Regions from separate parts of the Oceanobacillus sp. M60 genome, predicted to be linked through region 1. Evidence: riboswitches for the same ligand, from Rfam matches in the RefSeq annotation. Region 1 holds a riboswitch; each other region holds the start of a gene.
What was found. Region 1 has a riboswitch for preQ1 ahead of ACW0TQ_RS01490 (QueT transporter family protein). Riboswitches for the same ligand answer to the same signal wherever they lie in the genome.

Region 1 (7,811 bases):
TGGAACTTTTTCACGGTCAAAATGACTAATTTTTTCAATGAAATCATAGTTTTCCAGCGTTCCAGGACCACGATTGCCGACGGTCCGGATATTTTGGTTGTTGGTTACCGGATGCCCTTGACGGGTAGTTAAGGTTTTATCATTTTCCATGTTGGTTTGGTGCGTGGATTTTTCTTTATCAGCCATAGATTTATCCTCATTTCCATTATAAATTTCTTCTCATTAGCATTGCCAATCCAAATAAAATTAATCGTATCTTTGGAGGATTATTATCTGAGATGGAAAAAATGCAGCGTAAGGGAGTTTGGACTATTTTCAAAAAGAACAAAATGCTCCTCCTGATGTTTTCAAATCCAATTCATTTTTGATTTTCTAAAGGAAAATAAGGGAGAGGACTTGAACTTTTCTTGCCAGCTATTACAATAGAAATAGACGAATAATTTGGAAAAGCTGTACATTCAGTACGGTTATATTCCATATTGATAATAGAACGTTTGAAATAAGTTAAGCTTAAAAAGTGGAGGTCAGACAATGCCGATTAAAATTCCGAGAGAGTTGCCTGCAAAAGAAATTCTGGAAGAGGAAAATATATTTGTGATGGATGAACAGCGCGCGGATGCACAGGAAATTCGTCCGCTTAGTATTCTTATTCTTAATTTAATGCCGGAAAAGCAAAAAACAGAAACGCAATTGTTAAGATATTTAGGAAATACACCGTTACAGGTGCGCATTTCTTTTTTACGAATGGCTTCACATGAATCAAAAACAACAAACCAGAATCATCTGGATACTTTTTATAAGACCTTTGAGGAGGTACGGGATAAAACATTTGACGGTATGATTATTACGGGCTCCCCGGTAGAGCATCTGTCTTTTACCGATGTGGATTATTGGGAGGAACTGCAGGAAATTATGGACTGGACGAATGATCATGTGACATCCACCCTGCATATTTGCTGGGGAGCACAGGCTGCTTTATATCATCATTATGGCATTGATAAGCATCCGCTTCCGAAAAAATGCTTTGGGATTTTTGAACATGATGTGTTAACACCAAAAGAACGCCTGGTAAGAGGGTTTGATGAAGTATTCTTAGCCCCGCATTCCCGCTATACAACGGTTTCTTTGGAAGAAATCGAAAATCATCCTGAACTGCAGCTGATTGCTGTATCCGATGACGCAGGAGTCTTTTTACTTGCTTCTAAGGATGGAAAGCATATTATGGCAACCGGGCATTTAGAATACATGGCAAACACATTGAAGGAAGAATATGAAAGAGACCATGCACGAGGAATCGATACAGCTATGCCGGAAAATTATTATCCCAATAATGATCCGGAAAAACAGCCGAAGCATCGTTGGAAGAGTCACTCCAGCCTGCTGTTTTCCAACTGGCTGAATTATTATGTGTATCAAGAAACCCCTTATGTATGGGGAGAAGAGTAAAAATAGATTGAATGAAGCAGAGAAGGGACTGGATGCGTCTGGTCCTTTTTTAAAACACCAAAAAATAAGGCTGAAGCAGCTGCCAGCCTTATTTTTTGGTGTTTATCCTAATCGTTTTTGATAAAACAGAGGCATGCTCATAAGCATTCATCAATCCCTGCTGCTGAATGGTTGTTTTAGGAATACTTTTATACAGCAAAGTAATTGGAAAGTTTGCTGAGAATGGAAAAGGTTCCATGGTTATTGTCTCCTTATCTTCCCAGCTGACAGAAAAAGCAGATGGAAAGGAGGATGCGGTGTTTGAAACGGATATCCCGTTTTTAAAAAAAGGATGAAGGTCTTTATCCGCGGCTCCCGGCTCATTCATACATGCGAACAGAGATAGATTATCGGAAAACTGTAAAAGCGTATAATCCATTTCAAACGTCGCTTGATTAAAATGATCCATCCTGCTGATCAGCCATTCCTGCCGCTCTGCTTCCTGCTGAACAAACGCTTTTGCTTCAGGGAGCGTGGATGTTACGAGAAAACGCTTATAATGTTCACTGCATAATAATGCGGCATACCTGTCCTTTTCCTGGACCTGCTCAATACCCTGCGTGTACAAGACGGTTTTTGGTATGTCTGGAAAATCGATAAAGGAATAGGGACGATTTGCCTGATCATTCCAAAAAGGCTGCTTGTCAAAGGCCTCCCAGCCGCAGTCATGCTGATAAGCTGCATAGATAACAGAATCTTTATAAGGCGTATGCTCGAAATAACCCGAGGCCAGATTTTTAACTATTTCTCCAGATACAGAAGCATGGTCTACCTGTGTTATAAAAATAAAATGGCCGTTCTGATTTCGGATAATCATTTTACTCATTCCCTTCCTTGTGATTGATTGCATGGAGAACGAAAGAGCCCCAGGAAGCTTTTCATATCATTAAAAAAATTACTTCTCCATTCTTAAAAAAGACGATGGATTACATTCTCCACCGTCTTTTTCTCTGTATTATATCATTTTATCAAAATGTATCCGTTTATATAAAGTATAGAAGATCGGAATGCCGATCAGTAAAACAATCAATTCACTGATTCCGGTTGTAAGCCATGTCAGCAGGAACGGTAATTGTAAAGCTATATTTAGCATAAAGGCAATAATAAACATATTAAAGCTGAAAATCAATGTATTTAGAAATAGCAGTGTCAGCTTGTTTTTAATATATTTTTTTAAGAAAATAATAATTCCTAAAGATATGGCGGTATGTGCTGTCCCGAATAAAAGATCCAATCCGCCTGCCATTGAAAATAAATTAGATGCAAATACACCAATCGTAATGCCGAAAAAGTAACGCTTATCAAAGATAATCAAATGGTTAAACATCTCTGATATTCGAAATTGAATCGCCCCAAATGCAACTGGGGAGACCAGTAGGGATACGGCGACATACAATGCTGCAATAATCCCGTTAATCACAAGTGTCCTTATATTCATATCCTGTTTTCCTCCTAGTTTTTTAGCGTGGGATGGTTACGAACCACGTTGAACCTAGCCTATCATACCAGTATCGAAGAAGGAAAACAATCGTTTTGTATATGTAATGATTTGGAAAACGCGAAGCCTTTAAACATAAAAACAAGTTTAACAGGGAGCGGACAAAATAAATGAAGTGACATCATGGAAAAGAAACGAAACTAAAAACAAACCCCCGGCTGTCAAATCGGGAGTTCGTCGTTATCAGGTTATTCTTCCAGTGCTGCTTCCAAAAATGTCCGATTAACCAATCCTTCAATTTCATCTGACTGCATATACCCAGCTTCGTAGCTGATCGTTGCCATTTCCTGCAGCACTTCTTCGTTGATTTCATACGTCGGATTGAGACGTTCGCTTGCTTCCAGCGTCTCCTCATAATCCAACTCGTTGCCTGTCGTTTCTTCAATGTGATTGACAAATAATTCAACTGCTTCTTCCTGATTCTCTTCAATAAATTCTACCGCCCTGGCGTGGGCACGCAAATAGGCCTGTGTTAATTCCTCATTGCTTTCCGTAAATGATTTTCGCGCAGTAACAACAGTTGTTGTTGATTCTGTACCCCATGCAAATTCTTCTTCATCAAGGAGGATGTCGGCGTTTGCCTGATTTTCCAGGTATACGCCCCAAGGCTCCTGTGTGGCCGCAGCATCAACGTCACCCTGCAGGAACAGCGTGGATGTATCGGCAGGCGCCTGCGGTACTAAGCTAATGGTTCCACCATCGTCATCTACTCCGAGTCCGACTTCATCTAATGCTTTTCGCAGCATGATGTCTTGCGTGGAACCGATCGTCGGGATGGCTACGCGCATGCCGTCAAGATCTTCAACGCTTTCAATCCCTGAATCTTCACGAGTGGCAAGGACAGCCCCGCCATTCACCGCTCCGGCAATGATTTCATGCTCCGGATTTCTTAAATAAGTTGTTGTTGCCGGAGACGGGCCAACAGTACCAATGTCGATATCCTGTGTGGACATAGCCTCCATAAAGGCACTGCCATCCGGGAATGTGGAGGTTTCGATATTTACCTCTTCTCCCATTTCTTCTTCAAAGTAACCATTTTCCAGCGCAACTACCGTGGTGATATGTGTAAAGTTAGGAAAATATCCAATGTGTATTTCATCGGCAGCTTCTTCTGAGCCGCAGCCTGCCGCTCCTAACAAAAGAAGCGCACCCAGGCCGAATAATATCTTTTTCATATCCTTCATCCTTTCCATTTAAGCTCCAACCCCCCATTTTCTTGCCACGGAACGCTCCATTCTAAGAAATACCTGATTATCCATAATCGTACCGATGACACCGATCACAATCATAATAGAAAGTACTAAATCCATCGATTGCAAGGAGCGTCCCATATCTAACAGATATCCCAGGCCGCCGTTCCCACCGAGAAGCTCCCCAGCCATGATTGCGCGCCAGGCGAAAGCCCAAGCAACACGAAGACCAGAGATGATGTGCGGTACAGATGCCGGAAGAATCACGGTCCGCACAAGATGCGTACCCGACGAACCTAATGTACGTGCAGCATTTAAATAAAGATTGGGCACATTTTTAAATCCGGTGCTTGCATTTACTGTCATTGTCCAGGTTGCTCCAATAGTCACAATAAATAAAATGGCTACATTCCCAAGTCCAAACCAGACAATAGCCAGAGGGAACCAGACAATACTCGGAATGGACTGTAACGCAGTCACAAAAAATCCAAGCGTATCATCCACCCATTTATAACGGGCAATTAAGTACCCAAAAATCAGACCTAAAATTACTGCTATGGAAAAACCGAGCAGCAGCCTCCCAAGCGTCATTCCTGTAGCTCCGAGTATTTGCCCGGAAATCAGACCGTTCACTAAGGTGCTTAATACCGTGACTCCGCCGGGATCATTCGGGATCAGCAAAGGAGGGAACATAAAGGTCGGAAACAGGTTGGTTTTAGATATGATCTCCCATATAGTCACGATCACGATCACGAACAGCGCTCGTCTTAAGGCGGTAATCATCCCCGAACTCCTCCTTCAACACTTTTTCCATTTCTTCTTCCAATTCCTTCATCACACGTGTTTCTAAATCTACAATTACACTATCTGATGGGTTACGCGGGCGCGCCGCCTGTACTCTGAAAGATTTTTTGATTGCTCCAGGTCTCGTGCTCATAAGCAATACCCGTTCTGAAAGCGTGAGTGCTTCCCGAATATTATGCGTGATAAAGAGAATGGTTTTTCCGGTTTTTTGCCAAATTTCTTGCAGCTCCTGATGCAAAATAAGCCGTGTCTGTTCATCAAGGGCTGCAAATGGTTCATCCATCAAAAGAACGTCAGGATCCATCACGAGAGCACGCGCAATTGCTACACGCTGCTGCATGCCTCCCGATAATTCATGGGGAAAAGCATGCGCAAAATTTCCGAGATGCACCATTCGAAGCCCTTCCATTGCTTTTTCTTCCGCTTCTTTTTTGCTCATTTTTTTCAACAGCAGTCCATATGTAACATTATCCATGACATTCATCCATGGAAATAAACCGCCTTGTTGAAAAACAACGACCCGGTCAGTCCCCGGTCCTTTAACTTTTTTATCATTCACATATACTTCTCCAGAAGTCGGGCTGTCCAGACCGGCGATTAAATTCAAAATCGTAGACTTGCCGCAGCCGGAAGGTCCAAGCAAAGAAACAAATTCGCCAGCTTCAATTTGGAGATCGATATCATGCAGGACATGGAGCGAATCCGTTTTGCCTTTGGGGAAGCTTTTATTTACCTGCTCCAGTTTTACCTTCATAAAGAACCTCTCCTTCAAAATAATAAATAAATATAAGTAAACTTATAAGGATTATATATTATGCGAAAAAAAGCGTCAAGGGAACTTGTATTGTGATACGTTTGGTATTTTATTAAATGAATTATAAAATCTTGCCCAAATGACAGGCATAAAGGGAAGGGTTCATGCGTTTTCTCTCAACGGCAGTTTTAAAAAAATGTTTCCGTTTGAAAAAACATTAAAAAAGAAGAATCAACACCAAAATCTATGGTTGGAAAATAGAATTAAATGTGATAAAAGCAACAAGCTAGCGGAGGAAAAACACGGAGACTCCTATGGGAAGGCGCGGGACATAAGTGCGACTATGCTTCTGTCTGCGCCTGCCGGCTTGCCAATCAGCAAGTCTTCTTTAAAGGAGATGAGCTCGGGGCCCATGGAAAGCGTAGTGTATTTCCGTAGCGGTCGCTTACAGCAAATATATATCTACTATGTCACCCATAGATTTTGGTGAAGAGCCAAAAAGAAAAACCTGCAAATATTTTGACCATCGTACTTACTTTATTTATAATAAGTTACATAAAGTAAGTTTATTATTTTTAGTTAATTATAAATCAATTAAGAAAGGTGACTAATACTATATGGAAAATAAATTTTTTGAATCTCCGACAATGCATGTATCAGATATAACCATTCAAGTAGCGAATTTACAGCGTTCCCTCGATTTTTATCATACTTTTCTAGGCTTTCAAGTGATGGAGGAGACAGAAAACCAGGCCATCCTTTCTGCTGATGGAAAGAAGGCTTTAATCATACTGGAACAGCCGGAAGGAGTGCTGCCGAAACAAGGCAAAACCACAGGGCTTTATCATTTTGCCATTTTATTGCCTCAAAGAGCGGATTTGGCGGCATTTTTAAAACATCTTCTGCAGGCAGGGAAAGCATACAGCCTGCAATTAGGGGCTGCCGATCATATTGTCAGTGAAGCACTCTATTTTTCTGATCCGGATGGAAATGGAATCGAAGTTGCCAGAGACCGATTGTCTAAAAGCTGGAAGTGGATAGATGAATCCGTGCAAATGAGTACGAATCCGCTTGATGCAGATGGACTGCTGGCAGAGGCTGCTGGTGATTGGCAGGGGATGCCTGTGGAAACACGTATTGGACATGTGCATCTCCATGTGAATGATTTGCTGGCAGCAAAGGAATTTTACATTAAGGGAATAGGGTTCCAAGAGGTAACTGGATTTCCTGGAGCATCTTTTTTATCTGACAACGGTTATCATCACCATATTGCGATTAATACATGGAATGGGGAAGGAGCACCGATTCCAGATTTACAAGCGGCTGGGATGCAGTTTTTTACAATAACGTACCCGAATAAAGAGGAGATAGACAAAGTGGTTCAAAGATTGGCAGCATTAGGTTATCCGGCTGATGAAGGAATGGTAAAGGACCCTGCAGGAAATCATATTTTTCTAACTGTTGCAGCAAAATAAAAAACATCTGCTTGAAAAAAGTGGATAGGTAAATCCAATTGAGGTAGAATAAAAACACAATATACAGCGAGAGATGGGAGCACCTCCATGGAATATATTTTATTAATTATTGGATTTGGATTGTTAGTAAAAGGGGCAGACTGGTTTGTTGACGGCTCCTCTAATGTTGCTCAGCTGCTGCGCGTTCCACCGATTTTAATCGGATTAACGATTGTTGCCTTAGGGACAAGTGCACCGGAAGCAACGGTAAGTATTATTGCAGCAGTGCAAGGAACAGCCGATGTAGCAGTTGGAAACGTCGTGGGAAGTAATATCTTTAATATTACGCTTGTTATCGGTTTGGCAGCTGCAATTTATCCGCTTCGGGTTCAAAATGAAATGATAGTCAAACAGATTCCTTTTGCATTACTGGCGGCAGTAGCCTTGTTTGCCTTAGGTAGCGATGTGCTGCTGCAAGGTTCGGGAGCAGATATCCTCAGCAGAGGCGATGGAATCATTTTCTTTCTGTTTTTAGCGATTTTTATGTATTACATCATTGAGGTCGGTTTGAAAAGCAGAAAAGAAACCAAAGCAGTCAGAGATTCCAATGTAAAATGGGGAAAGAG
Region 2 (7,811 bases), on a different contig from region 1:
CAGCTTTTCTTTATTTCCTGCCGTTTCTATCTGCGGGTCAAACATCAGGTAAACATGTTTATCAAATTGAATAAAAGAAAGCAGCCTTTCCATATTACAAACAGGAACAAAGGTTATCATTTCTGCTCTGTTAATGTTCTCCAATTCTGCGGTATCTGGATACAAGCCTGTGATTGCAAAAATCGCTTCTCCATTGGTACGATAGGATTTTGACAGTAAAGACTCTTGCTGTCTTACCCATGCTGCTAGCATTTTCTGCTTTTCTTCCCACTGTTTTTTCAAACCGGCAGCCCAAAATGCCCTTATCAATCGGATAATGCTTTCTTTTATATCGGATAAACTATCATAATCCGCTGCATTGTTTTCTACTTTTTCCATCGGAACAGACCAGCTGAGCAGTACTGCTTTCACGGCTTTCTTACGATTATCAGGGTCCTGTAATTGCCTTTCGTCCAGGTAAACTTCCCGCATTGCCTCTTCCACAACCGGTATACGAGGCAGGTATTTATAGTAATAGTCCATTGTTTCTCTAATTCCATAAATAAGAAGCTCCATCATGTCTGACTCCTCTAGCTGCTTCCACCAATCGATAAAAGCATCCCAATCCATGGTTAAATCCGCGGTCTTTTGGATATAGAAATCCCTTAAAATCACTCCATGCGCAAAAACAGTTCTTAATAATTTCAAATCATTGTTAGCGTTATCTGATAAGTTATCCGATAAACTCCTTATCCATCGATTCTGCGCTGAGGAGCTGTTTAAATCGTAATCCGCCAGCTGGATATTCGTAAAAATATAGACTCCTAAGGAACGGACTGCATCCAGCTCTGTTTTCGGTAAAGCTGGTACAAATAAATTTCTCTCCACTTTGTCACCTTCTTCTTTATTCTATATTCGTATATTGAATATATTAATATAATGTATATCCTTCGTCAATCAGCTTTCGATTATATGATTGGATAACAGTTATTTAAAATGCGGCTCTATTAAGCGCCAGTTTATAAAAATGAAATGTATTTTTTGAATGAATTGTGAATAAATACACAAATTCATTTATTTGTAACATGTGAAATCAATCACAAATATAGGGTTTTATATTACAATTAAAGTAACTAAAGGGAGGGGTTTTCATGAAAAAGAAAGATGCTATTGCACTTATTGCAGCTTTTTTAGTTCTTCTTATTATTTTAATTCTGCCTAATCCTGATTCATTGCCTCTAGTTGGACAGCGAGCGCTTGCTGTCTTAGCATTTGCGGTTGTTTTATGGGTTACGGAAGCAGTTTCCTATCCTGTCAGTGCGGTAATGATAGTCAGTCTGCTGGCCGTTCTTATCGGAATCTCCCCTGCTATCGAAGATCCAGGTACGATATATGGAACAAGTCAGGGGTTAAGCATGGCCGTAGAAGGATTCAGTTCTTCCGCTGTGCTGCTTGTTGGAGGAGCGCTTGTTTTGGCTACTGCTATGGAGATTACAGGTCTTCATAAACGCATCGCATTGTATATTATGTCAAAGGTTGGAACAAAGCCTGGAGCACTTGTGATCGGAACCATTATTGTCAGCTTTGTACTGGCGCTGTTTGTACCAAGTGCCACCGCGCGTGCAGGTACGCTTGTCCCTATCCTATTAGGAATTGTAGCTGCATTTGGATTGGCAAAGCAAAGTAAGCTTGCAGCATTATTAATGATTACCGCCGTACAATCTATTTCTATATGGAACGTCGGAATAAAAACAGCGGCCGCACAGAACATGGTTGCTTTAGGATTTATGGAATCTGCTTTTGGTATAGATGTGACATGGGGAGAATGGTTTCTCTACGCTGCTCCTTGGGCATTTATCATGTCTATCGTACTTTATATTGTTATGGTTAAACTAATTAAACCAAATATGTCGGAAATAAAGGAAGGAGTAAGCATAACGAACCAGCTGAAGGAGCTCGGGAAAATCAGTGGAAAAGAATGGCGCTTAATCATTATCGCCGGCTTGTTATTATTATTCTGGTCGACGGAAGGTGTTTTGCATCCCTTAGATTCTACTACAGTTACCATTGTTGCAGTTGCCATCATGCTGACACCTGTTATCGGTATCTTTTCCTGGAAAGAAGTGCAAAGAAAAGTACCTTGGGGCACATTAATTGTATTCGCAACAGGAATTTCATTAGGGATTGTTCTGTTAGCAACAGAGGGAGCAACCTGGCTTTCTTCTAATTCCTTTGAAATACTCGGGGTGTCTTCCCTGCCTCTGGTTGCGATGATTGCCGTACTTGCTTTATTTAATATTTTGATTCACTTGGGCTTTGCAAGTGCCACCAGTCTGGCATCTGCTTTTATTCCAATCGTTATTGCTCTGGTCGGATCAATGGAGCCAGCAGCCTTTAATGGTCCAGGTCTTGTCTTGATTATGCAATTTGTGATCAGTTTTGGCTTCCTATTGCCGGTCAGCGCTCCGCAAAATATGCTCGCTTATGGTACAGGTACATTTACTTTAAAACAATTTATCAAATCCGGTGTGCCGCTTACTGTGATTGGGTATTTGCTTATTATTCTGTTTAGTGCAACCTATTGGCAGTGGGTTGGATTGTTATAACGAGCTGAAAAAACGATATGGAAGCTGAATTATGTATGCTTCCATATCGCTTTTCTTTTTTCAGTAACTCAACTTTCGCACCTAAGAATAAGCAAATATATTTTGCTATTCCAAGATGAACGTGTTCTTCATTATCATACTTGCATTTTGGTTAAATATCCGGCCTTTTTGGAATTGGTGATGGTGCATAGCTCCTGCAACCAACCACTCCGCTTTCCGACGTACAAATGTTTTCGATGGGACGAGTAATCGCAACCCCAGGACGTTGCGGTCCTAGTCTGCCATGGGGGCGGCTTCAGCTAACTTGATAAGAAAACCGCTTTTCAAGTGGATCTTCAGCTCGCCCTGCGATGCACAAATGTTTTTGATGGGGCGAGTAATCGCAGTCCCAGGACGTGCAAGTGCAGGCGTTGTGACAACGCCTGCACTAGTACGTCCTGTACGTCGGAAAGCAAAATGGTCCGCCGCAGCGGTGCTTTACACTTCATCTTTTATTCTTGGTCAAGGGTGTTTCAACCCCTGTTTCTATAGAAATGAAGTTACTTTTTAATGTGCGAAAGTTGAGTCAATAAAATATAATATTGATAATAGTAAAAGCTGTATTCACTATAACTTGAATAGACTGTCAACATATACTTCAAGTGCCTTCATCCCAAAATTTCTCGCCCGCTATGCTATAATGACTTATGTAGTAAAGAAAAAGAAGGGGATTTTTGTTTTGATTGTTTTATGTACGATGTTAGTGATTGGATTGTTGCTTGGTTTTGTCGGGGCTGGCGGTTCCGGATTTATTATTGCTATATTGACGGAAGTTTTTGGTATTCCTATCCACACAGCGCTTGGAACATCTCTGGCTGCAATGGTCTTCACATCCTTATCGGGCACACTCAGTCACCTGCGGGAAAGAAATACCATGGTAAAAATCGGGCTGGCAACTGGGCTATTTGGTGCAGTTGGAGCTTTTTTTGGTTCCAGGCTGGCAAGCTTTATCCCGGAAAGTGAATTGAAATTTTTTACTGCCGGAATGCTCATTGTATCAGCCATATTGCTGTGGATTCGTGTAACAGCAGGATTTGGCAAGTTTGCCACACAAAAATTTGCTGAGAAAAACCGTTCCTCGAAAAGCAGATTTTGGATGACAGCTGCTGGGATCGGCATCATTACCGGCTTACTATCAGGTGCATTCGGGATTGGCTCAACGCCGTTTATCCAAATCGGGTTGCTAGTATTCTTTGGTTTGTCGATTCAGCTATCTGCAGGCACGACGATGCTTGTTATTATACCAATCGCACTGGTAGGCGGTATCGGTTATTATTCTGTCGGTTTTCTCGATTTGAAATTATTTGCAGAAGTAGTTATCGGAACAATTATAGGTTCTTATATCGGCGCGAAATTCACCACTCGTCTGAATCCAATGATATTAAAAATTGCAATGGTTGCTGTGCCGTTAATCGGCGGGATTATTTTATTGATTTAGATTCCTGTCCATTCGGAGAAAAGCCAGAAAGTGAAAGAAAAGATTACCCTATCAAAAAGGCGACAGCTCTTACTGCCTTTTTAATAGGATAATAGCTTTTAATCTCCCTTACTATACGCCCCGCTTATTTCCCCATACTAATGCATGTACCTGCGGAAGAACACGAACACGATTCAGCACTGTGGATGCCACTACCTGATCAATTAACCATTCATATTTATTTAATAAATGCCGGGATAATTGCTGTGGTTCGATTTCCTCTAAATCATCATTTCCAACTTGCAGAAAAAAAGCCAGTTTTGGATAGCGCTGATGCACTTTTTCTGCATAACGAAGGTCCTCTTTATCAAAAATTACTACCTTTAAGCTGGCATGCGCTAATCGATCATTGATTTCCAATTGATGGATGATATCATCTAGCGTCTCCCAGTTTGTTTTCATCTTAGAGCTTGGCGGTTTAGGAGAAATGGTCAGATCATCAATTTTTACAAACCAGTCCTGGTAGCGGCTTCCCTGTGTTTCCAGTGCAACCTCAATAGACTTTTCCTGAAGCAAATCAATCAGATTATCAATAGCAGATAACAAAGCCGGATTCCCTCCTGAAATCGTCACATGATCAAAGCAGCTTCCTCCTACTTCTTGCAGCCGCTGCCAAATGTCTTCACTCGTCATCTGAACAATATCTTCTTTGGCGCTTCCGTCCCATGTAAATGCGGAATCGCACCAGGCACATCGGTAATCGCATCCAGCAGTTCGGACGAACATGGTTTTTCTTCCGACTACCATTCCTTCACCTTGAATTGTAGGGCCGAATATTTCTAAGACCGGTATTTTACGCATGATTCATCCACTCCCGTCTTGCTTCCGCATAGCTTGTCGGTGTTTCAAATAACCGAACAAATTCCACCTGGCATTGGTTAGGGAGTTCCTGAATTGCCGCTTCCATTTGTTCAAAAATCCAGACGACCATATTCTCAGCAGTTGTGTTCATTTTGGGCAATGTTTCATTTAAATAACGGTGATCTAAAAATGTTTCAATCTTGTTCTTCCAAATCTCTTTTATATCACCAAAATCAATTACGAAACCCACCTTATCTACAAAACCGCTGATACCGAATACAACCTGATACGTATGTCCATGCAGATTCTTACACTTCCCCTCATAACAATGAAGATGGTGCGCTGCATCGAAGGAAAACTCTTTACTTACCATCACGCGTTTTTGGTGATAGGCCAATTCTTCTCTATGAATATCTTTATCCAGCTTTTGCAGCTCTTCGACAATACGAAACCCGAACATTACTGATTCATCTCCTGTCTTCTAACTAAGTATTGGTCTAATCCACGCTGGCGTAATTGACATGCAGGACATTCTCCGCATCCTGCTCCTCTAACCCCGTTATAACAGGTCAACGTCCGTTCTCTGACATAATCAAAGGCTTGCAGTTCATCCGCTAATTCCCATGTTTCTGCCTTATCCAGCCACATTAATGGCGTATGAATCACAAAATCTTCATCCATGGATAGATTTAAGGTGACATTTAATGATTTGGTAAAGATATCCCGGCAATCCGGATATCCGCTGAAATCTGTTTCACAAACTCCCGTAATAATATGCTTGGCATCAATTTGCTTGGCTAGAATGGTTGCAAAAGAAAGGAACAGTAAATTTCTTCCCGGAACAAACGTATTCGGTATGCCGCCATCCTCTGCATTCTCTACTTCAATGTCCTCCCTGGTCAGCGCATTGGGCGCTAATTGATTCAGTAAAGACATGTCTAAAATATGATGACTCAATCCCTGATCTCCAGCGATTTCCTTTGCCACCTCAATTTCTAAGCTGTGGCGCTGATTGTAGTTGAAAGTGACTAACTCTACATGCTCAAACTTTTCTAATGCCCAAAATAAACAGGTGGTGCTATCCTGACCACCGCTGAATACAACAACTGCTCGATTATTTTTTTCCATAAAAAAATCCCCTTTCCAATTTGAAAAAGAGAATTCTAAACACCCGAAAAATGCAAAAAACCATACCTAAGGCGCGGTATGGGTATCCTTAGTTTTTTATAGAGGGTGTTAGCTAGAACCTCTTCTACTTTGTATCGTAGATTTTATTCAATTTCTTTTACAATTGGCAGTATAACATATATTTCCTGATGATGTTATCCTGATTTCTTTTTTCAAACATGAAATTACGTTTCATCAACCAGTTTGGCTTTGCAGTGTTTGCTTTTTCTCTCTTTTTAATATTACAAAAGCTCCCTTTATTCGTTTCATTATCCACGATAAAGGGAGCATCATTACAGATTACTGCATGAAATTCTGCTTTCAGCTGCTATTGTATATTTTACTTTTTCTCACGAATCCCCATAAGCGTGTTTGCCCCTGCTGGCCAGTTTTCTTTTGCCAGTCTTGGAAATTGATTAATCCGTACATCAACAGATTCCGGAAACGGCGCAGGGCGTCCAGATGACTGATCTATCCCCATCACCATCTGTTCACTGGTTGCCACAGTATCATTTTCTTTGTTTTTCATTTCAAACCAAAGATGCACACGCTTTGCATCCCGGTTCAACACAGTGACCTTTGTAAGCAGCTCCTCGTTTTCATGCGCCTCTTTTACATATTTAATATGCGCTTCCAGCGTAAAAATGGTATAAGCACTTGCTTTTCGTCCTTCTTCATCCAGACCGATCACATCCATGAAAGCATCGAGGCTATAACTGAAAATCAATGCGTAGTATGCATCGTTCAGATGTCCGTTATAGTCTACCCACGCACGTAACACATTGCCCTTCCATACTTGTTTACTTTCTGTCATAGGAGATCAGCCTTTCTGCCGGCCAGAAGCCTTCTTCCTCTAAAAGCCCCATTAATTTAATCAAGAAACGGTCCCGGCGATGTTCAAGGTCATCGATAGAAATCTCTCCGCTTTGTTCAGCAGTCCCTGAAATCACTTTTTCACTTAATTCTTCCGTCAGTTCAGGTGCCACTAAACGGGTCCAAGGCAGCTTCAATGCAGGGCCGAATTGTTCAAGCATGTGCCGCATCCCGTCCTTACCGCCTGCTAAATGAAGCGTTAGAAATGGTCCCATCAGTGCCCAGCGAAGACCAGGGCCGTAGACAATGGCTTTATCTACCTCTTCCGTTGTCGCTACGCCATCATTGACAATATGAAGCCCTTCACGCCAAATTGCTTCCATAAGCCGGTCGCCAATGTGGCCGTCAATTTCACCTTTCATCACAAGCGGCTTCATATGCATGCTTTCATAAAGCTCCTCTGCCTTTTCCATATAACTGCGCTCTGTCTGCTTTCCTCCTGCGATTTCCACCAATGGAATTAAGTAAACGGGGTTAAATGGATGGGCAACAATGATTCGTTCTGGGTGATGCACACAATCTTCCTGCAGGACAGAAGGCATGTATCCAGAAGTACTTGAAGCGATAATCGCTGTCGGTTTAGCAGCAGCATCCACCTGCGCTAATACCTTTTTCTTCAAGGCTTCCTGCTCTGGAACATTTTCCTGTATCAAATCGGCTTCTTTTACAGCTTCCTCCAGCTCGTTGTAGAAGGTCAGATTCTCCTTTGCAGCTTCGTTGCTTATTCCGTATTCTTCTAATGTTGTCCAAATAGCATCTATCATTTTTTCTGTTTTTTCTTTTGCATCAGGAGCCGGATCAAAAGCATTGACCTTATGACCATTTGCTAAAAAGCGTGCAATCCAGCCATTGCCAATCACGCCGGTTCC
Region 3 (7,811 bases), 160 kb from region 1:
AAAAAATATGGCTTGGATTACCGTCTGTTCTTCACAGCAGGAGATGCCCCTTTAAAACAGACAATACAGCCCGTTTTATTCCGCAATATATTGCGAGGCTTCCTCCCCGGAAGCCTCTGTAAATGCAGAAAAAGAACGATATTCTTCACCCTTCCAAATCCAGATGCCTTCTTCTTCTGATTCTCTATAATAAATATTTTCAATCAAACGATTATCTTTGTTTTCCTGAAAGAAATTCGCAATAAAAATACGCGATGGACCGGCAGTGAATTCATTTTCCTTTATTTCATTATCATGCACATTATACTGCACCAGAAGCTGGCCGCCGTCTAAGTCTTTCGTATCGTTTTGATACAGGATATTCTTCGTAATCAGCGTATCACGAGTGCCGCCTCTCTCTTCATCATAGCCGCCAATAGCAATTCCGGTATAATGATTATTTGAAATCAGATTATCTATAATTTGTATACCTTCCGCATATTTCCCGGCATGTTCCGAAGTAGCTTCAATACCTATATCATTCTCATATAATTCATTTTTCTTAATCAGAATATCTTTTCCGCCATCTACATAAATAGCCGCCGCACTATACTCGCCATCGTACGCCGGATTTGTAGAAGAGGAAATATGGTGGACTGTATTATTTTGGACCGTCCCATTACGGACATAATCCGCAGCGGGATTATTGGCAACACCTTCATATCCTATCAGATCGATTCCAATATTATCACTGAACTGAACTATATTCCCATCTACCGTAAACCCGTCAATATCACCATTTAACACAATCGATTCACTGGTACCTAACTTTAAATCCTCAACGATATTATCTATGATATTTATATCTTTCATTGAATCCGTACCATATACCGCAATCCCGTGTCCGTTCCCTTCCTCATGCCACGTTTTTATTCCTTTGACAAAGTTGTCTCTCACTGTAATATGGCTGCTGGAACCGCTGATGAAAAGCCCCATTACCGTTTCATCCATTGCATCTGTCGTTACATTTTGGATAGTCAATCCTTCTATATTTATGTAATTTTTATCCTCCAGAACAACAAGTGCACGGTTTCCATCCACAGTATTCAAACTCTCGCCGTCCATAATAACTTCTTCCCCTTCAAACGCTTGAAAGGAGATTGGCTTGTGCCTCGTGCCGCTGTGCTGGACGATCAGCGGCTCCTTATACGTCCCTTCCCGAATATATACAGTAGCGCCCGCCTCCGCTTCCGAGCTGGCTTTAGCAATTGTCTGAAAGGGAGACTCCAATGTACCTTCATTTTGATCGTTTCCATCCATTGCTACATAAATTACTTGGTTTGTAGAATACAGCGAACAGACAGTAAATAAAACACCGGCAGCTGCACATGCTGCAATCATAAATAATCCCATACTCTTCATGGCTTTCTCCTAGATAACCTTATTTCTTTTCTTCTTTCTGATTCTTCTCATTGCCGTTACCGTCACTATTCTTCTTCTCCTCTTCACCAGGAAGCGGATCTATTTTATGCTTATAGCCATACCCTTTTGATAATGTAACCAAGGATAAAATAATAACCATTGCAACCACAATGACCGAAACAGCAATTACTGCGATATAGGACCCCATAATATACCTCCATCATCTTTTCTTATATTCTATCCTATTAAACTATGCATGCCTTTTCAATTAATTTCTATTTTGCTGTAAGTTACTGCGCCTCCAATATAAGAAACCACTTACTCCCCTTTGCTTGTACCATATTGGGACTTAGTATAAACTCTAGTATGTATGTTATTAAAGTTTATCACGGAGAATCACTCGAAAATCTCTTTATGATAGAAGTTTCTTTTTTAGTAAGTTGAAATAAAAAATGCGTGCAAAGGAGCAATACAATAATGCCAGAACCTATCGTTACCTATCAAAATGTTCATAAATCCTTTGGGAATGTGGAGATATTGAAGGGGATTGATTTAGATATATATCCAGGTGAAAAAGTCGCTGTCATTGGTCCAAGCGGATCAGGGAAAACAACAATTATCCGGATGCTGATGACATTAGAGCAGCCAACATCTGGAGACATTATCGTAGACGGCCGCAATTTGTGGAAAATGGAGAAGAATGGAAAATGGGTGTATGCGAATGAAAGTCATCTGCGCTCTATTCGCGGTGAGATTGGAATGGTATTTCAGCATTTCAACCTGTTTCCGCATATGACGATTTTAGAAAATTGTATGACAGCGCCTATGCATGTGAAAAACGAAGTAAAAAACGAAGTAAAAAAGCGCTCGATAGAAATGCTGGAGCGTGTAGGACTCGGGAGTAAACTGGATAATTATCCAAGTCAGCTTTCAGGCGGACAAAAACAGCGGGTAGCCATGGCCCGTGCCCTTGTGATGCGTCCTAAAATCATGTTATTTGATGAGGTTACCTCTGCACTTGACCCGGAGCTTGTCGGAGAGGTGCTAAATGTTATTCGTGATATTGCAGAAAATGATGATATGGCGATGGTTCTTGTCACGCATGAAATGAACTTCGCCCTGGATATAGCGGATAAGGTACTCTTTTTAGATGAAGGGGTTATCGCAGAGCAAGGTACAGCAAGTGAGGTCATCGAGCATTCAGAGAACCCTCGTGTTCAATCCTTTTTGCAGCGTTTTAGAGGGTGAGCGAAAAATATTTAATCCTCCCCAGCCATGTTTAGCTTCGGCTGAGGTTTTTATAGATATTTTATGTTTCTGGTTAAACGGGTTCAAATGGGTTACCTATCAATATTTTAATTTTGAAGTTTCACTTATAATTTAAAGGAAAAATATTCCGTAAAGGCAATAATATAAGAGGAAAAGGCTCTTAGGGGAGCAAAGGATTTCGTATATTACGAATGTATTAAAAAAACCAGCCGGATTGACTGGTTTTTTCCTGTTATGCAAAATAAGAATTTATGAAACTTCCTCTCCTTCATCAGGAAGCTTTCAATAACTCCGACTGATGTTTTTCTTCATATTTTCGCGCCCAGCGGACAAGCAGATACGCAAATGGTGTATCAACCGCTGCAACGGTAAACTTCCAAATATATTGCGAGACAATCATTCCCAGTAAAACAGATGTCGGGACAACGCCCCAAAAAGCAATCGTAATAAATAGGACGGTATCAAAGAGCTGGCTCGTCATCGTTGATAAATTATTACGCAGCCACAGCTTTTTCCTTCCATGCCGCTGTTTTAACGTATGAAAAATGGAAACATCCAGGTGCTGGCTGACAAAATAAGAAACCAGGCTTGCTAAAATTATCCGGAAGCTCCCATTAAAAATCTCTTCAAAGGCAGCCTGTGATTGGAAATCGGCAGCCGGCGGAAGCTGAATGGAAATATAAATAAATACCATGGCAAGCACCTGTGTGAGAAAACCAGCCTGGACCGTTCTCCGAGCTGCCTTTTTTCCATAAACTTCCCCAATGACATCCGTCATCAAATAAGTAATCACATATACAATCGCTGCAGCGGGCAATACAATACTTCCCATTTCAAATAATTTAACCGACAAAATATTCGATAATAATAATAGGCCGACAAAAACGGCAGTGAAATAAATATACATTCTCCTGTTCCCTTCTCTTCAAAGGTGCAAGGATCTTAGTTTCCCTCTATCGATTATCAATCTTTTCCGGATACATATCATGCTGCATTAACCGGTTTTCTGCCATCTTTTCAAATTTTGTCCCCGCTTTTCCATAATTGCAATACGGGTCGATGGAAATACCTCCGCGGGGCGTAAACTTTCCTCTTACTTCAATATAACGCGGATCCATCAGCTCAATTAAATCGTTCATAATAATATTGACACAGTCCTCATGGAAGTCACCATGATTCCGGAAACTGAATAAATATAATTTTAAAGACTTACTCTCTACCATTTTGATATCTGGAATATAGCTGATATAAATCGTCCCAAAATCCGGCTGATTCGTTATCGGACAAAGCGTTGTAAATTCCGGACAGTTTAATTTCACAAAATAATCACGATTTGGATGCTGATTATCAAATGTTTCTAAAATCTCAGGTGTATAATCAAACGCATATTTCGTTTCTTTATTTCCCAGCAATTCAATTCCTTGAAGATCCTTCTCACTTCTTCCTGCCATACTCATCACCTCCTTTAGATATATTACGATAACAGAAATCAGTTATTTTCTATTACCTTGCAGTTCAAAACTTCCTCACATAGAAAAAGCCGTGCTCCCAAGGAACACGGCTTGATAATCGCAAGTTGTCCTTAGTTTTTTATAGAGGGTTTAAGCTAAGAACCTCTGCCTGAAGTTTAAAATAACACTTCATATTATAAGAATAGATAAAAGGCATGTCAAATTTTCTTTTTATCCCAGCCATCCTCTATCACAGCCAGAACCTGTGCCATGAGGCTATCCTTCCACATCCTCGCCAATAATCCGCACTTCCCGCTCTAACTGCACATCAAATTTCTCTTTTACCGTCGCTTGAACAAATTGAATTAAGGAAATATATTCGGAAGCCGTTGCATTTTGTTTATTTACAATAAAACCGGCATGCTTTGTGGAGACTTCTGCTCCGCCAATTTGCTTCCCTTGAAGATTACAGTCTTGGATCAGCTTGCCGGCAAAAAAACCGGGTGGGCGTTTGAACACACTGCCGCAAGACGGGTACTCGAGCGGCTGTTTGGATTCTCTTTTATATGTAAGATCATCCATCATTTCTTTAATTTCTTCTTTGTTCCCGGGCTTTAACGCGAATGTTGCTTCCAACACAATATAACCGTTGTCCGGGATGTTACTTGTGCGATAGCTGAGATCTAATTGCTCTGCTGTTAATGTCAGCAGTTCGCCGTCCTTTGTCGCAACTACCGTACTTTCCAGCGCATCTTTAATTTCTCCGCCATATGCACCTGCATTCATATATAGCGCTCCGCCGACGGAACCTGGAATACCGCAGGCAAACTCTAAACCGGCAAGCTCTTCATTTAAAGCAAAACGGGAAGCATCAATAATTCTTGCTCCGCTCTGAGAGATAACTTTACCTCCTTCTCTCCAAATAGCCGACAGCTGCTGCAGGTTCATAACGATTCCGCGGATGCCGCCATCCTTCACAATCAGATTAGAACCATTTCCAAGCATTGTAAATGGGACATTTTCCTGATTAGCAAAGCGAATAATCGCCTGTACTTCCTCGTAAGTGGACGGAGTAATGTAAAAATCCGCTTTCCCGCCTAATTTCGTATACGTATGTTCTCTAATCGGCTCATTCATCAATACATTCTCTTTTTTCGTATGTTGAATTAATTGATCATAAAGATGATGGTATTTATTCATGCTATCATTCCTTTAATTTGTCAAAAGCTTTTCTCTATTTGACCTTTATATTCTCATTCTTTTCCTACTTTGTTAAAAACAGGCATTCATCTTACTCCAGTTGAGCATTTCCGCATAACTGAAGTAAGATTATTTGATAAATCAATCCTATACCATTGTAGTTGATTCACTTTAATCTTGCCACAAAAAGCTATGAATCAATTTATCAATTTGCATACTTTCGTGCAGGGCACTGTGTGTCAGCTGCGGGTCATCAATAATCGTCTCTTTGAAATTTTGTTCGGGTATCATACTCCTCAGTGCCTTCACACTTTCCGGAACAGCAACGGAATCACCTGTACTGGCAATGCTGTAAACATCCACATCCGCAGGAAACATATTCTGCTGCAGCATATTTATCGCATGCGAATCGGGTTTCAAATCTTCTGCAGCTGCATCTTGATGAATTTCAAAATATCTTTCATTATAAATACCATCAAATGGACTGCCGATGGCTACAAGTTTATTAACAGATGGATAGTCATTCCTTGCATATTCCATCGTATATTTCACAGCAAGAATACCGCCCATAGAATGTCCGACCAGGTTAACTTCCTCCACTCGATAATTTTCCTTTAGATGAAGAAGCACTGCCGCAATCCATTCTGTACTTTCCTCAAAGCTTGCACGATTATCCTCTAAAACAATCTGTACAAACATGGGCGCATATCTCCCGTTATTTAAGTTATAATCGACAATATCTCCGTTCTCTGTCACATAGTAGATAAATCCTTTATTTCCCCATTGGTACGTATTTTCAAAACGGTCAAGCATATGACCAAATGAATTCTCCGTTCCTTTATAACCATGTATAAAAATCGTCGGTGCACCGGTATACTCCTCTGCTTGCGTTTCATCGTTCTGGTAAAAATAAATACCTGTTGCAATGGCGCAGATAACCAGGAGACCCAGGACAATACCTGCAATCTTCTTTCTCATTTATTTCCCTCAATTTCTGTTGTAAATCTAAGTACATCTCATGCTCTGAAGTACATAGCTATTATAACATCCTTCCTTTGCTGGAACACCATTTCTTCTACTTTATGTGTTTATTTTTTTACTTCATTGGCATATTTTTTATCAGGAATTAAAATACAAATTTTAAGAAAATAATGATTGAAAAATAAGTACCTGCAGGAAGCCCTCTGTTCATTCCTCCGCCATGGGTATCTATAAAAAGAAAGCAAATAGAATCTGCTTTTTAAACAGCATTCTATTTGCTTTCAATCATTATTGGGCAATCCGTTCATAATAATATCCCGGCCGATAATCCATTTCTGCTTATAAGTCTTTATTGCCCTCTATTCATAATATGATTAATGATGATGGTCGTCATCTTCATGCTCATGATCGTGGTCATGATCGCCTTCCTCACCATCTTCATGCTCATGATCCTCGCCTTCATGGTCGTCAATCGTAATTTCTGTAACCGGAGACTTGGCAACTGGATTATGATCATCATCGTAAAGAACCGCAAGAACTTCCTGTCCATCTACTTCTGCATCACCCATATAAGAATCCCCGTATTGATCTTCTGCCACCGTCCATTCCTCTTCAGCAGAATCACGTATGTACCAGTGCCAATGATCCAAATCTTCCTCTTCTGTTACTGCCTCTAATTTAAAAACATCGCCTGTATGGTAATGGTCGGATAACCCTTCAATTTCGATATTTTCCGGCACATCCTCGAAGGAAACCGCTTCGTCATCATGATCATGGTTATGCTCTTCTTCTTCATGATTTCCTTCTGTCTCTTCCTGGCTGTCTGTCCCTTCATCTTGATTATCTGCTTCTTCATTTCCGGACTGACAGCCAGCTATAAACAGGAAACTAATTAAGCCTAATATAATTCCTAATTGCCAAAACTTCTTCATAAAAAACACTCCTTCCATAATACGTAATGATTACGTTTCGTAACGATTACGATTAAAATTATACATAGATGCCGTTTAGTGGTCAAGTGATTTTTTTAAGATACTATTCTTCATAGACATGAAAATATGCTGCCATACTACGCTGATCGAATGATATGATTGCTGCTGCCACTAATCGTTTGGGCAAAAATGGCCTGAAACCTGATTCAACCCTTATAAATAAAAGTCTCAAGCTCCCACGAACAAATATCCTGGGAGCTTGAGACTTTTATTTATCCTTTATTTCACAACAAGCACTTTACACGCTGCCTGATGAACGATTTGCGTACTGACACTGCCAAGAAGAAGCCTTCCTACTCCGCCAAGCCCCCGGCTTCCTATAACGATTAAATCTATTTCCTTCTCTTTGGCATATTCAATTACTTTATAACCCGGATTACGGAAAGAATAATCTATCAAAACCTCTGTTTCACATGTTATCCCATCCGCTTCCAGATCATTATATACTTCTTGGATGGCAGGGCGCGCTTCCTCTGCCAAATCATTCATAAAAGTGCGGGCAAGAGCGGCATTCACC

Region 2: linked by a shared signal. The riboswitch ahead of queC (7-cyano-7-deazaguanine synthase QueC) and the one ahead of ACW0TQ_RS01490 (QueT transporter family protein) in region 1 are both predicted to bind preQ1.
Region 3: linked by a shared signal. The riboswitch ahead of queF (preQ(1) synthase) and the one ahead of ACW0TQ_RS01490 (QueT transporter family protein) in region 1 are both predicted to bind preQ1.

What each region holds. Positions count from the first base shown of each region.
Region 1 covers NZ_JBSSNH010000001.1:282,606-290,416, reverse strand. The annotation lists gene ACW0TQ_RS01505 (catalase) at 1-186, opposite strand, end outside; gene metA (homoserine O-acetyltransferase MetA) at 532-1,446, shown strand; gene ACW0TQ_RS01495 (DUF3891 family protein) at 1,535-2,311, opposite strand; gene ACW0TQ_RS01490 (QueT transporter family protein) at 2,441-2,923, opposite strand; PreQ1 riboswitch class I at 2,932-2,976, opposite strand; gene ACW0TQ_RS01485 (ABC transporter substrate-binding protein) at 3,172-4,158, opposite strand; gene ACW0TQ_RS01480 (ABC transporter permease) at 4,177-4,956, opposite strand; gene ACW0TQ_RS01475 (ABC transporter ATP-binding protein) at 4,889-5,731, opposite strand; gene ACW0TQ_RS01470 (VOC family protein) at 6,349-7,206, shown strand; gene ACW0TQ_RS01465 (calcium/sodium antiporter) at 7,294-7,811, shown strand, end outside.
Region 2 covers NZ_JBSSNH010000002.1:50,131-57,941, reverse strand. The annotation lists gene ACW0TQ_RS04480 (ArsR/SmtB family transcription factor) at 1-867, opposite strand, end outside; gene ACW0TQ_RS04475 (DASS family sodium-coupled anion symporter) at 1,131-2,585, shown strand; gene ACW0TQ_RS04470 (sulfite exporter TauE/SafE family protein) at 3,304-4,062, shown strand; gene queE (7-carboxy-7-deazaguanine synthase QueE) at 4,174-4,902, opposite strand; gene queD (6-carboxytetrahydropterin synthase QueD) at 4,895-5,362, opposite strand; gene queC (7-cyano-7-deazaguanine synthase QueC) at 5,362-6,030, opposite strand; PreQ1 riboswitch class I at 6,113-6,158, opposite strand; gene ACW0TQ_RS04450 (thioesterase family protein) at 6,410-6,883, opposite strand; gene ACW0TQ_RS04445 (3-hydroxyacyl-CoA dehydrogenase NAD-binding domain-containing protein) at 6,870-7,811, opposite strand, start outside.
Region 3 covers NZ_JBSSNH010000001.1:122,229-130,039, forward strand. The annotation lists gene ACW0TQ_RS00660 (right-handed parallel beta-helix repeat-containing protein) at 76-1,401, opposite strand; gene ytzI (YtzI protein) at 1,421-1,609, opposite strand; gene ehuA (ectoine/hydroxyectoine ABC transporter ATP-binding protein EhuA) at 1,879-2,649, shown strand; gene ACW0TQ_RS00675 (queuosine precursor transporter) at 2,942-3,577, opposite strand; gene queF (preQ(1) synthase) at 3,624-4,121, opposite strand; PreQ1 riboswitch class I at 4,247-4,293, opposite strand; gene murB (UDP-N-acetylmuramate dehydrogenase) at 4,398-5,321, opposite strand; gene ACW0TQ_RS00690 (alpha/beta fold hydrolase) at 5,493-6,299, opposite strand; gene ACW0TQ_RS00695 (hypothetical protein) at 6,677-7,234, opposite strand; gene ACW0TQ_RS00700 (universal stress protein) at 7,514-7,811, opposite strand, start outside.